One region of the Paenibacillus sp. MCAF9 genome, then DNA from elsewhere that is predicted to be linked to it. Evidence: predicted binding sites of a transcription regulator. Region 1 holds the regulator's gene; the other holds the start of a gene.
What was found. Region 1 encodes CtsR, which represses protease genes until heat stress. Its sites were predicted from a motif close to ATGGTCAATAAAGGTCAAACA; they were not measured.
Positions count from the first base shown of each region.

Region 2: a site for CtsR is predicted at 4,078-4,098, ahead of clpP (ATP-dependent Clp endopeptidase proteolytic subunit ClpP). Genes of this name have one in related genera too.

Region 1 covers NZ_JBFREL010000032.1:2-7,291, forward strand. Annotated here, with positions in the region: partial or broken rRNA gene AB4Z45_RS27980 (23S ribosomal RNA) at 1-121, shown strand, start outside; rRNA gene rrf (5S ribosomal RNA) at 281-397, shown strand; gene AB4Z45_RS27990 (CtsR family transcriptional regulator) at 704-1,165, shown strand; gene AB4Z45_RS27995 (UvrB/UvrC motif-containing protein) at 1,201-1,722, shown strand; gene AB4Z45_RS28000 (protein arginine kinase) at 1,751-2,830, shown strand; gene clpC (ATP-dependent protease ATP-binding subunit ClpC) at 2,833-5,292, shown strand; gene AB4Z45_RS28010 (antibiotic biosynthesis monooxygenase) at 5,423-5,779, shown strand; gene radA (DNA repair protein RadA) at 6,156-7,290, shown strand, end outside.
Region 2 covers NZ_JBFREL010000031.1:39,014-46,303, reverse strand. Annotated here, with positions in the region: gene rapZ (RNase adapter RapZ) at 1-832, shown strand, start outside; gene AB4Z45_RS27825 (gluconeogenesis factor YvcK family protein) at 866-1,831, shown strand; gene whiA (DNA-binding protein WhiA) at 1,838-2,767, shown strand; gene AB4Z45_RS27815 (HPr family phosphocarrier protein) at 2,973-3,242, shown strand; gene clpP (ATP-dependent Clp endopeptidase proteolytic subunit ClpP) at 3,420-4,004, opposite strand; tRNA gene AB4Z45_RS27805 (tRNA-Arg) at 4,321-4,395, opposite strand; gene AB4Z45_RS27800 (sugar-binding transcriptional regulator) at 4,669-5,733, shown strand; gene gap (type I glyceraldehyde-3-phosphate dehydrogenase) at 5,822-6,826, shown strand; gene AB4Z45_RS27790 (phosphoglycerate kinase) at 7,002-7,290, shown strand, end outside.

The DNA.
Region 1 (7,290 bases):
CCTCAAGATGAGATTTCCCAGTATGTAAGACCCCTTGAAGACGACGAGGTTGATAGGTTCGGGGTGGAAGCACAGCAATGTGTGTAGCTGACGAATACTAATCGGTCGAGGGCTTATCCTAAACACGTTTACTGTGACCCATACATCCGGTAGACAGCAGCATAAAGGCTTCAGCAAGCCTAATCTTTCGTATCCAGTTTTCAGGGCGTAAACACCTTGAAGGACTTTGGTTGGATCTTTTCTGAGGAGACTCAGGACTGCATTTCAACGAAAAATCCAGTTTGGTGGCGATGGCGGAGGTGAACCACGCGTTCCCATACCGAACACGACCGTTAAGCCCTTCAGCGCCGATGGTACTTAGACCGCAGGGTCTTGGGAGAGTAGGACGCCGCCAAGCACGAGAGACCTATCGCATAATATGCGATAGGTTTTTTGTTGTTTTTGCATGCAGAAAATAAGCATTAATCATATAAATGAATCTGGCTATGTATAAACAGCATGCAAGCGTACCAAGCTAATGGAAAATCAATTTTGCCGAGCACTTGACCTTTTGCTGAAATTGCATATAATAAAATCAAGGTCAAAGAAAGTCAAAGTCAGTTGTCCGAATATTCGGTGTATATTCTGATTTGATTGCAAGACCTCATTAATACCTATGTTTCAACTTTAGTTTTATTGGTTATTTCTCAGGGAGGTTGGTGGTTTGCGTAACATTTCCGATCTCATCGAACAGTACTTGAAGCTTATGCTTCAAGAAAGTCCAGAGGGCGCAGTAGAAATTCAACGCAATGACCTGGCTGACAAATTTTCTTGTGTACCGTCGCAAATCAACTATGTAATTAGTACTCGATTTACCATGGAGAAAGGATACATGGTTGAAAGTAAGCGCGGCGGCGGAGGCTATATCCGAATACAACGGATTGAGCTTCCTGCATTAAAGGCGATTCAATTCCATATCGAAGAAACGGTTGGAGAATGTGTCGATCAAGGTGCAGCGGAAGGGCTTATTTATCAGCTTGAGGAAGCAAGACTTATCACTAAGCGCGAGGGAAATCTGCTCCGTGCGGCTGTGCATCGCGATACCATTGCATTGAAGCTGCCGCTAAGGGATGAAATTCGTGCAAGGTTGTTAAGGTCCATGCTTATCTCATTGTTGGTCAAATAATGACAAACCGTTTATACCGGGAGGAGGGATCAGGCTTGTTTTGCCAAGATTGCGGTAAAAAACCGGCTACGCTTCATTTCACAAAAATCATTAATGGCGAGAAGACCGAATTTCATATTTGTGAAAGCTGTGCTCGTGAGAAAGGCGAAGGCATTCCAGGCGCGCCGAATAGCTTTTCTATTCATAGCTTACTATCGGGGCTTCTTGATTTCGAACAGCTTGGCGGGTCGACGATTACCGGCATCAAGCAGCCAGCGCTGCGCTGCGAGGAATGTGGACTGACCTATACACAGTTTAGCAAAATCGGTCGATTCGGCTGCAGCTCTTGTTATCAGTCGTTCGAAGGTAAGCTTGATCCACTTCTCAAACGTATTCACAGCAGCACCGTACACAGCGGTAAAATACCTAAGCGCTCAGGCGGGCAAATCCAGTGCAAGCGCGAGATTGAACAGCTGAGGCGGGATCTGCAGGAGAAGATTGATCAAGAGGAATTTGAAAGCGCGGCTGAGCTGCGTGATCGAATACGTGAATTAGAGCGCAAAATGGCAGACCTGTAGGCTGGCATAGAAGGAGTGAAGGAACCTCTTGACTAAGCATCGATTCTCACAGCATGCACTCAGCGAATGGATGAAGGACGCAGGTCCTGAATCTGAAATTGTCATTAGCAGCAGAGTGCGAGTAGCCCGAAATTTACGTCATCAGCCTTTTCCATTACTTGCAACAAATCAGCAATCTAAGGATGTCATGGATCAGCTGACTGAAGTTAGCCAGAGCGGCAAGCTGCAGTCAATTGGATCATTTGAGACCATTATTTTGTCAGATTTAAGCGAGCTTGATAAAAGGGTGCTTGTTGAAAAGCATTTAATCAGTCCCAATTTAGCGAACGAATCGCGATGTGGGGCCGTTATTTTAAGCGATAATGAATCAGTTAGCATAATGATTAACGAAGAAGATCATTTGCGCATTCAATGTCTGTATCCAGGTTTCCAAATCCAGGAGGCATGGGCATTGGCCAGCGGAATTGACGATATTTTTGAAGAGTCGGCTGATTATGCATTTGATGAGAAACGCGGTTATTTGACGACATGTCCAACGAATGTGGGCACAGGCATAAGGGCATCCGTCATGATGCATTTGCCGGCACTCGTTTTAACGTCTCAAATCAATCGGATATTGTCAGCTGTTACACAGGTAGGCTTGGCGGTAAGAGGCTTGTACGGCGAAGGCAGTGAAGCGCTTGGGAATTTATTTCAGGTGTCTAACCAAATTACGCTGGGGCAATCCGAGAATGAAATTATTGAAAATCTTTATGGTGTTGCAAGGCAAATCATCGAGCATGAGAAAGCGGCACGGGGACGTCTTATGCATGAGTCGCGGCTGAGGACAGAGGATCGCGTGAAGCGCTCATACGGTATTTTAGCATATGCTTCAATTATGGATTCCAAGGAAGCTGCGCAGCGGTTGTCAGATGTGCGGCTTGGTGCAGACCTTGGCATTTTATCAGATGTAACGCCACAAGTGTTGAATGAACTTTTGGTCATGACTCAGCCTGGATTTTTACAACAAACCTTCGACGAGAAGATGAGTCCAGAGCAGAGAGATTTCAGGAGAGCAGAACTCATACGCAAGCAATTGCGTGGTGAAAAAGGCCATGGGGGTGCGTAAATATGATGTTTGGAAGATTCACGGAGCGAGCACAGAAGGTGCTTGCATTGGCGCAAGAAGAAGCGGTTCGTCTCGGACATAACAATATTGGTACGGAGCATATTTTGCTAGGCCTTATACGCGAAGGGGAAGGAATAGCGGCTAAAGCATTAATTGGACTAGGACTTGGGCTTGAGAAGATCCAAGATGAAGTTGAGGCGTTGATCGGTCGCGGTCAAGAGCAGCCCAACAACATTGCCTATACGCCACGCGCGAAAAAAGTAATTGAGCTTTCGATGGATGAAGCAAGAAAGCTTGGACATACGTACGTTGGCACAGAGCATATTTTGCTTGGTCTCATCCGTGAAGGAGAAGGCGTTGCGGCACGTGTGCTCAACAATCTTGGCATTAGCCTAAATAAGGCTCGTCAACAAGTCCTTCAGCTTCTTGGCAGCAGTGAAGCTGTTTCAAGCAATCACGGTTCGCCAGCGAATGTTAGCACGCCTACGCTCGATGGACTTGCAAGAGATTTAACTGCTTATGCGAAGGAAGGAAATCTGGATCCTGTGATCGGCCGGAGCAAAGAAATTGAGCGTGTAATTCAAGTGCTTAGCCGCCGTACGAAGAACAATCCAGTACTAATCGGGGAACCGGGCGTCGGTAAAACAGCAATTGCCGAAGGACTCGCGCAGAAGATTATCGAGAATGAAATTCCCGAAACTTTGCGTGATAAGCGTGTCATGACGCTGGATATGGGCTCCGTAGTTGCAGGTACAAAGTACCGTGGTGAGTTTGAAGATCGATTGAAGAAAATCATGGATGAGATCCGCCAAGCGGGCAATATTATTCTATTCATCGATGAGCTTCATACGTTGATTGGCGCAGGCGGAGCAGAGGGTGCAATCGATGCATCTAATATTTTGAAACCTGCATTAGCACGCGGTGAACTGCAATGTATCGGTGCAACTACTCTTGATGAATACCGCAAATATATTGAAAAAGATGCAGCGCTTGAGCGTCGTTTTCAACCTATAACGGTTGATCAGCCATCTCCAGAAGAAGCGATTCAAATTTTGTACGGCTTACGCGATCGTTATGAAGCTCATCACCGTGTGAAAATTACGGATGAAGCTATCGTGCAAGCAGTTAAATTATCGGATCGTTACATTCCGGATCGGTTCTTGCCAGATAAAGCGATTGACCTTATTGATGAAGCCGGTTCAAAGGTACGCTTGCATTCTTACACTGTACCGCCAAACTTGAAGCAGCTTGAAAACCGTTTGGAAGATATCCGCAAGGAGAAGGATGCAGCGGTTCAAAGCCAAGAATTCGAGAAAGCAGCAGCACTTCGCGATACGGAGCAAAAAATTCGCGAAGAGCTTGATATTACCAAAAACCAGTGGAAAGAAAAACAAGGCCGTACTGATTCTGAAGTGACACCAGAGGATATTGCTCAGGTTGTAGCTAGCTGGACAGGTATTCCTGTTAGCAAGCTGGCTGAAGAAGAGACGGAACGACTTCTGAAAATGGAAGATATTCTTCATGATCGCATCATTGGTCAAGATGATGCCGTGAAGTCGGTATCCAGAGCGATTCGTCGTGCGCGTGCCGGCTTGAAAGATCCGAAGCGTCCAATTGGCTCATTCATTTTCTTAGGTCCAACGGGCGTTGGTAAAACGGAGCTCGCCAGAGCACTTGCAGAAGCGATGTTCGGAGATGAAAATGCGGTTATCCGTATCGACATGTCGGAATATATGGAGAAACATTCGACATCCCGTCTAGTCGGAGCGCCTCCTGGTTATGTAGGTTATGAAGAAGGCGGACAGTTAACCGAGAAAGTTCGCCGCAAGCCATATTCCGTTGTGTTATTAGATGAAATTGAGAAAGCTCACCCTGAAGTATTTAACATATTGCTTCAGGTGCTGGAGGATGGTCGATTGACTGATTCCAAAGGCCGCGTTGTCGATTTCCGCAACACACTGATTATTATGACTTCTAACGTTGGAGCGGATCAAATCAAGCGTAATTCCTCGCTCGGCTTCACAGCCGTACAGGATGCGGGACGCGACTTCCAGCAAATGAAGGATAAAGTGCTTGGCGAGCTTAAGAAAAGCTTCCGTCCGGAGTTCTTGAACCGTATTGATGAAAGCATCGTGTTCCATTCGCTTGGCGAGGAGCATATTGCTCAAATCGTAACACTCATGTCGGATGAGCTTCGCAAGCGTCTGCGTGAGCAGGAGGTTGACTTCATCTTGACGGATGCAGCAAAAAGCTTCCTTGCGAAGGAAGGCTACGATCCGCAATATGGAGCTCGTCCGCTTCGCCGGGCAATTCAAAAACATATCGAAGACCGTTTGTCCGAAGATTTGTTGATGGGTAAAATCCAAAAAGGCGATACGTTCACAATCGATGAGAAGGATGGCGGTCTAACCGTTACCAAATCGATTTCCGAACAAGAGCCAGAAGAATCCACTACAAAATAAGCATGATAGTAAACTGTCTCGCAATCAGAATAGCTGCTTGCGGGACAGTTTTTATTAATGCAATAAATTGACAATGATAATCATTATCGTATAATAAGGCTATAGCGTTACATAGAATGGAGGAACAACGATGATAGTTGTCACCAATACGATAAAAGTAAAAAAAGGCCACGGGGAGACGGTGGCGAGTAGATTTCAAAACTCCAAAGGCATAGATTTATCGCCTGGTTTTGTGCGCATGGAAGTGTTGTTAACGGAAGGCTTAGAAGAATATGATGAGCTTAAAGTAAGCACGACTTGGGAAACCAAAGCTTCCTTTGAGGGCTGGGTGAACAGTGATTCTTTTCGGCAAGCGCACGCTCATAGAGGCGGGGGACAACAGGGCGAGGCAGGTCAGCAAACGGAAAGTGTGATGCTCGGCTCACAATTGACAACGCATCGCGTTTTGGTTGCTCGGCAAGCTGGAATTGAGCTTAAGCAGCATTAATTCTATTTATTTATCATTTGGAGCTCTAATAAATATTCTGCGTTGTGACTAATCTTTCGCTCTCTTATCCACTGTGGATAACGAGGGCGTTTTTTATGTTGTATTTATAGAAAAAGGCTTTGGGGATATGTTGATGAGTTGTGGACAATGTTGATAACTTGTTCGTAATTCTGTGGATAACAATGAAAAGACGTGAAATGGATAAGCTTAGCTGTGGGAAACGAATAATAAGCAGGTTATCTCCTTTTTTTCATTAACAATGTGGGTTTATACATGGAGGATAAAATGGTAAACTTTATGTAGTGTGATTTTAAGCACAATCGCTAGGGCTGGCATCATTCATTTACGCTGGTTCATAACGTTTAAGGAGTACAGAATGGCCAAAATTAAATCAAAATTTGTTTGTACGGAATGTGGAACAGAATCGCCAAAATGGCTGGGGAAATGCCCCGGCTGCCACGCTTGGAATTCGATGGTGGAAGAGAAAGAAACCGTTGTGAAAACGAAGGGCGTCGGATTGTCGTCGTTTCATGCGAAAGAAAAGCCGCAGTCCATCATACATATAGAAAGTGGGCAAGAGCCTCGTATAGAAACAAGGATGCTTGAGCTTAATCGGGTGCTCGGCGGAGGTGTTGTTCCAGGCTCGCTAATTCTTGTTGGCGGAGATCCCGGAATCGGAAAATCAACGCTGTTGCTGCAAACGTCTCATGCGCTTGCGGTGAAGGGATTGAAGGTGCTCTATATTTCTGGGGAGGAGTCCGTGCGGCAAACAAGGCTAAGGGCAGATCGACTTGGTGCGCTGACGGAATCGCTTTATGTATTATGCGAAACCAATATGGAGCAAATTAACGATGCCATAGAATCAGTCCAGCCGGATTTTCTCGTTATTGACTCCATTCAAACCGTCTACGATCCAAATGTTCAATCGGCTCCCGGGAGTGTATCGCAGGTAAGAGAATGCACGGCGCACTTTATGCGAGTGGCCAAAATTAAAGGAATTGCGACGGTGCTCGTCGGCCATGTTACGAAGGAAGGCGCGATTGCGGGGCCAAGGCTTCTAGAGCATATGGTGGATTGTGTTCTTTATTTTGAAGGGGAGCGCCATCATACGTACAGAATTTTAAGGGCAGTCAAAAACCGCTTTGGCTCGACGAACGAGATTGGCATTTTCGAGATGGGCGAGGATGGACTGCGAGAGGTTTCGAATCCTTCTGAGCTGTTTTTATCGGAGCGTCCGCTTGGTGTATCAGGGTCAACCGTAGTTGCAAGCATGGAAGGCACAAGGCCTGTGCTTGTTGAGCTTCAGGCACTTGTGGCCACAACTAATTTTCCATCCCCGCGCAGAATGTCAACGGGTATCGACCATAACCGTATGGCACTCATTATTGCGGTGTTGGAGAAGCGGAACGGCATGTTTCTACAAACACAGGATGCTTACTTGAACGTAGCTGGCGGAGTTAAGCTTGACGAGCCGGCAGTCGATCTAGCAGCGGCGGTCAGCATAGCCTCCA
Region 2 (7,290 bases), on a different contig from region 1:
GGGCAAGACCATTGCTGTCCAAAGCCTGGAGGATCTCGGTTTCTTCTGCGTAGATAATCTGCCGCCCGTTCTTATTCCTAAATTTGCAGAGTTGATCGATCAGTCGAACGGTAAAATCGGCAACGTTGCGCTTGTTATCGATTTGCGCGGGCGTGAATTTTTCACGGCGCTTTCGGAGTCGTTGGCCTATATCAAGGAGCATTATACGATTAGCTGTGAAATCTTATTTTTGGATGCAACTGATTCTGTCTTGGTTCAGCGCTATAAGGAAAGTAGGCGGCGCCATCCGCTGGCACCTGAGGGCATGCCGCTTGAGGGCATTCGCAACGAACGTCGCCTGCTAGAAGACTTAAAGGGCTGGGCATCACAGGTTATTGATACGAGTATTTTGAAACCAGCTCAATTGAAGGAACGTATTATTTCTCATTTTACACACCTAGAGCAAAACAGCTTGTCGATAAATGTAACTTCCTTTGGCTTTAAATATGGCATTCCTATCGATGCGGATTTGATCTATGATGTTCGTTTCTTGCCTAATCCGCATTATGTCGAGCATCTGCGCCCAAATACCGGTCAAAATCCCGATGTATATGAATACGTTATGAAATGGCCTGAAACTCAGCAATTTCTAACGAAGCTGCTGGATATGTTGCAATTCCTTATTCCGCTTTATCGTAAGGAAGGGAAAAGTCAGGTTGTTATCGGTATTGGCTGTACTGGCGGTAAGCATCGTTCCGTTGCTATAGCAGAATATTTGGGACGCATGCTCGGCAGCAGTGATACGGAACGTGTGCGTGTCAGCCATCGCGATGCCGAACGTGACAAGCATTGACGAGGTGAGAGAATGCAAAGTAGACACAAGATAATGAGACGGCCTAAAATCGTCGTAATTGGCGGCGGTACAGGTCTCTCTGTTATGCTGCGAGGTCTTAAGGAGAAGCCGCTCGATATTACCGCAATTGTTACGGTTGCCGATGATGGCGGGAGCTCAGGCATTTTACGCAATGAGCTGCAAATTCCGCCTCCGGGTGACATTCGGAACGTACTTATGGCATTAGCGGATGCTGAGCCGCTGCTGACTGAGGTTCTTCAGTATCGTTTCAAAACGGTGCCGGGACTTGCAGGCCACAGCCTTGGCAATCTTATGCTGGCAGCAATGACCGATATATCCGGCGACTTTGTAACGGGGATTCGTGAGCTGAGCCGTGTGTTAGCCGTTCGAGGACGGGTTCTGCCCGCAGCGAATCAGGCTATCGTACTTAAAGCGGAAATGGCTGATGGCAGCATTGTCACAGGGGAATCCATGATTCCGAAAGCTGGCAAGGTCATTAAACGAGTATTTTTGGAACCAGCCGATGTCGAACCGCTGCGAGAGGCGGTCGAGGCCATCGAACAGGCCGATGCTATATTGATTGGACCGGGCAGCTTATATACAAGTATTATTCCAAACTTGTTAGTTCCTAAACTGGCAACTGCCATCGTGGAATCAGAAGCGGTAAAATTATTTGTATGTAATGTTATGACGCAGCCTGGGGAGACTGATAATTATTCGGTAGGCGATCACCTTGATGCCATTCATGCTCATATCGGTCAACATCTATTCGATTATGTCATTGTAAATGACGGCGAAATTCCGCCGCAAATCGAAAGCAGATATGCTGAGCTTGGCGCAAAGGCCGTCCATTTGGATTTAGATGCAGTTACGCAAAAGGGATATGAAGTCATTGCGGATCGGCTAGTATTGTTTCGCACTTTTCTTCGGCATGATGCCGAACGCTTAAGCCATCATATTTATAAGCTGGTAGAGAACTGGATGTTACGAAAGAGGTGATACACAATGTCATTTGCGGCCCAAACAAAGAAAGAGCTGACATTAATTGAAGCGGACAGCTGCTGTGAGATAGCGGAGCTATCTGCACTCATACGGATGAATGGTTCGGTTAGCGTATCTAGCCGCAAAGTCGTTTTGGACATCTCAACGGAAAATGCCGCGATTGCCAGAAGGATTTATTCCCTGCTCAAAAAACATTATGATGTGCATGTAGAGCTGCTTGTCCGTAAAAAGATGAGATTGAAAAAAAACAACGTGTATATTGTCCGTATACCGGCTAGAGTTCAGGAAATATTAAGCGAGCTCAAAATTGTATCGGAAGGCTTTATGTTCAATTTAGGCATCGATAAGGAAATCATTCGCAAGCCTTGCTGCAAACGCTCCTATCTACGGGGTGCGTTTCTTGCTGGCGGATCGGTTAACAATCCAGAAGGTTCATCTTATCATCTGGAAATTTCTTCGATGTACCAAGAGCATTGTGAGTCGTTAGTTGACCTTGCGAACAAATTTGATCTAAACGCGAGATGCATTGAACGAAAAAAGGGATTTATCTTCTACATCAAAGAGGGCGAGAAAATTATCGAGCTCCTCAATATTATTGGTGCGCACCAAGCTCTGTTCAAGTTTGAAGATGTTCGAATCATGCGCGACATGCGCAATTCAGTAAACCGGATCGTAAACTGCGAAACGGCCAATCTAAATAAAACGATCGGTGCAGCTGTTCGTCAGATCGAAAACATCAAACTGCTTCAACGTGAGGTAGGACTGGATAGCTTGCCTGATAAGCTGAAGGAAGTAGCTGAAATAAGGCTTCAGCATCCGGATATGAATTTGACAGAGGTCGGCGAAATGCTCGGAGGAAAGGTCAGTAAGTCAGGCGTAAACCATCGTTTGCGCAAAATCGACGCACTTGCGGAAAAAATCCGCGGTGTCTGAACTTTTATCCTAGTGCATCAGCTGGTATAATGATATAATAATTTAAAATGACGCAATTTTTAAAGATAAGAATAAGCAGCATTGATACTTACACATCTTATCTTTGTCCGGAAACGAGCTTTTGCAGCCAGAAGACGGCAAACAGAGCCGTATACGCTTTTGCCGCATGCTAATGATTGAGAAAAATATAGGGGGTATGGTTTCCATGACAAGGCTTCCGGTTGTTGTTCGTCTTAAGACTGGACTACATGCAAGACCAGCAGCATTATTCGTACAAGAAGCGAACAAATTTTCCTCCGAAGTATTTGTAGAGAAAGACGACAAAAAAGTAAACGCTAAATCCATAATGGGTATTATGAGTTTGGCTATCAGTTCTGGCACTGAAGTATCCATTAGTGCTGAGGGTTCGGACGCAGAACAGGCTGTAAACGCTTTAGTCGCTTTGGTAAGCAAAGAAGAGCTGGAGAACCAATAATGAAGAAGGAGAGAAGTCACGCAGGTTCATTATGAGCTTGCGGCGGCAGCTCTTTTTTTATATGGAATGTAAAATAATCTTACGAATGTGTTTGCAATAAAAAAAGAGCAGGCTCGGATGAATCCGAACTTGCTCTTTTTTGCGTTCAAACCTATTACCTAGCGGAATCGGAATGAATTATGCGAGTTTCTCAATTACTTTATCAACCAAGCCATATTCTTTGGCTTCTGCTGCACTCATGAAGTAATCGCGGTCTGTATCTTTCTCGATACGTTCAAGCGATTGTCCACTGCGCTCTGCCAAAATACCGTTCAGCTTGTCGCGCATGCCGATAATGCGTTTTGCACGAATGGCGATATCGCTTGCTTGGCCTTCTGCACCGCCAAGTGGCTGATGGATCATGACTTCGCTGTTCGGAAGCGCGTAACGTTTGCCAATTGCACCTGCAGTAAGCAAGAAAGCACCCATAGAAGCAGCCATACCTACACAAATCGTAGATACATCAGGTTTAATATATTGCATCGTATCGTAAATAGCCATGCCTGCCGTAATTGAGCCGCCCGGGCTGTTAATATAAAGAGAAATGTCCTTCTCAGGGTCGTCTGCCGCCAGGAATAACAATTGAGCGATGATGGAGTTGGCCACCACGTCATTTACACCTGATCCTAGAAAAATAATGCGATCTTTCAGTAGGCGAGAGTAAATGTCATACGCACGCTCACCCCGATTGTTTTGCTCAATAACCATAGGAACGAAATTCATATCCAACGTAAGCCCCCTCCTAAAAAACAATGAATGGTTAAATCGTATTCTCATAATAACGGATGAAAAGTCAAAAGTCAAAGATAGTCAAACAGGTCTGCAATTCCCTTGCTGCGTATACGAAAAAAATGGGTTTGAAGTGGATTGGATGAAATATACAAGCGCAATTTGGAGTGTTTTCCATGAGGCATAGGTTGGATGTTGTAGCGGGAGATTAATCACTTGGCCGTTGCTTAAAATAAAAAAAACGTTCCAGCGTATAGGAACGGTTCGTGTGTATCAATATAGAGTTTGAACTTGCGATAATAAAAAGTAATGGCGCGCCCGCAAGGAATCGAACCTAGATCTCAGCCTTCGGAGGGCTGCGTCATATCCATTGGACCACGGGCGCATAAGGAAAAGCTGCTGTTGCTGCTATCTGCTTTTGTAAGAAAATAGTCGCAAAAATGATTATATGATATTAAAGATTTTAAAGCAAGCGATGTTCAAAAATTAAATTTGTTAAAAATGCGTCGGAAACCGTTTCCAATTGATAATCGGCTATTGCTACAATTGGTTATTTCCGATAAACTAAAGGTGGGACTTGAAATGATACCGCGGGACATATTGAGTCCAACGTATTTGAAGCGAATACGCTATAGGCCGATGGAGTGAAGGATGAGAAATGCGTCAGATCATTGAACTGCAGCAGCAGCTTGTGCCTGATCTGCTAGAGGTCATGAAGAAACGATATTCGATTTTGCATCAAGTAATGGTATCGGATTTAATCGGACGTCGAACGTTGGCTTCTGTATTATCGATGACGGAGCGTATGCTTCGGGCAGAGACCGATTTCCTAAAGACGCAGGGGCTGCTAGAGATTCATTCGGGAGGCATGCGGATTAGCGATTCAGGCAAGCTTCTATTAGAGCAGCTTGAGCCATTCTACAAGACAATGTTCGGACTATCCGAACTGGAGGAAACGATTCGGAGTCACTACGGCCTATCACAGGTCATTATAGTTGCTGGCGATTCGGAAGTCTCTGCCCAAACAAAGCGAGAGCTTGGTCGTGCGGGATGTCAGGTGCTTATCAAGGTAATGCAGCCTAACGACGTTGTAGCTGTAACAGGCGGAACGACGATTGCACAGCTGTCGAATCAACTGATTAGTTCTTCTCAGCTGAATACGAACTTGTTCGTACCGGCTAGAGGCGGTCTAGGGGAGAGCTTGGATTACCAAGCGAATACGATTGCTTCCATGATGGCTAAGCGTACAGGAGCGCAGTACAGACTTCTGCATGTGCCGGATCATCTGGGAGAGGAAGCTTTTGCATCTATTATGCAGGAGCCGAACATTCGAGAAATTGTGGATGTCATCCGCAGTGCTCGCATCGTTGTACATGGTATCGGAGATGCTATGGTTATGGCAAGACGCAGGCGGCTAGAGCGTGAAGTTATTGATGCGATGGAAGCTGAGGGTGCTTTGGCGGAGTCGTTCGGGTTTTATTTTGACCGAAAAGGCGCTGTCGTGCACAAAATGCAAACGGTGGGGTTACGGCTCGAGGATATTGTTAAAACTGAAGTTGTTATAGGTGTAGCCGGCGGCAAGAGCAAAGGCGAGGCTATAGCGGCAGTGATGCGCTTTGGACACAATGATGTACTCGTAACGGATGAAGCAGCTGCACTTGAAATCGTAGCTTTGATCGATCAAGAGAAGCACAGTCAAGAAGAAAGCAATAAGGAATCATGACGCTTTGCAAATTGCTGTTAAGGCATACCTGCAAAATGTCTTGAAATATATTCATAAATCTTTTAAAAACGCTTAGGAGGAAACAAAAATGGTTAAAGTTGGTATTAATGGTTTTGGTCGCATCGGCCGTAACGTATTCCGCGCAGCACTGAACAACCCTGATGTTCAAATCGTGGCAGTAAATGATCTTACGGATACTGCAACACTGGCACATCTTCTGAAATACGATACAACACACGGTCAACTTGACGGTACTGTTGAAGCTAAAGAAGGCGCGCTTATCGTAAATGGCCGTGAAATCAAAGTATTCGCAGAGCGCAACCCTGCAGACCTTCCTTGGGGTTCAGTAGGCGTTGAAATCGTAGTTGAATCAACTGGTATTTTCACAGCGAAAGAAAAAGCTGAGCTTCACTTGCAAGGCGGCGCTAAAAAAGTTATCATCTCCGCACCTGCAACGAACGAAGATATTACAGTAGTTATCGGCGTTAACGAAGATAAATACGACGCTGCGGCACACACCATTATTTCCAACGCTTCTTGCACAACGAACTGCCTAGCACCTTTCGCAAAAGTATTGAACGACAAATTCGGAATCGTTAAAGGTATGATGACTACAATTCACTCATACACAAATGACCAATCCGTTCTTGACGTTCCTCACAAAGACTTGCGTCGTGCTCGCGCAGCTGCTGAGAACATCATTCCTTCTTCAACTGGCGCAGCAAAAGCTGTTGCACTTGTTCTTCCTGAGCTTAAAGGCAAACTAAACGGTATGGCAATGCGCGTTCCTACGCCTAACGTATCTGTAACTGATCTTGTAGCTGAGCTTAAAGTTAATGTTACTGTAGAAGAAGTTAACGCAGCATTGAAAGAAGCTGCTGACGGTCCTCTTAAAGGCATCTTGAACTACAACGAATTGCCGCTTGTATCAAGCGACTACAATAGCGACCCTGCTTCTTCCACAATCGATGGTCTTTCGACTATGGTTGTTGAAGGCAACATGGTTAAAGTTATTTCATGGTACGACAACGAGTGGGGCTACTCGAACCGCGTAGTTGATCTTGCTGCTTACATTGCTAGCAAAGGTCTGTAAGCAAAGAAGACGGACTAAAGACCGCAGCATTCCGCGCATGCGGAGCTAAGGTTTTTGATTTGCGGCTTCTAGAGTCGTAAGTCATGGGGGCGTTTCTTCTTTGAAGGAACGCCCTTCTTTTTTTTGTATTCTACCGCTATACCTTTCCATAACACATTTTCGGGAGGCTTCATAGATGAATAAGAAAAGTGTACGTGATGTTGCAGAACTAGCTGGTAAACGAGTATTTGTTCGCGTTGATTTTAACGTGCCGCTTGAAGATGGAAAAATTACGGATGACAAGCGTATTCGTGAAACGCTTCCTACAATCAACTTTTTGATCGAAAAAGGCGCAAAAGTTATTCTTGCAAGTCATCTTGGACGTCCGAACGGTCAAGTAGTAGAAGAGCTTCGCCACACAGCTTCCGCAGTACGTCTATCCGAGCTGCTTGGAAAGCAAGTAACGAAAGCGAACGAAGCTATCG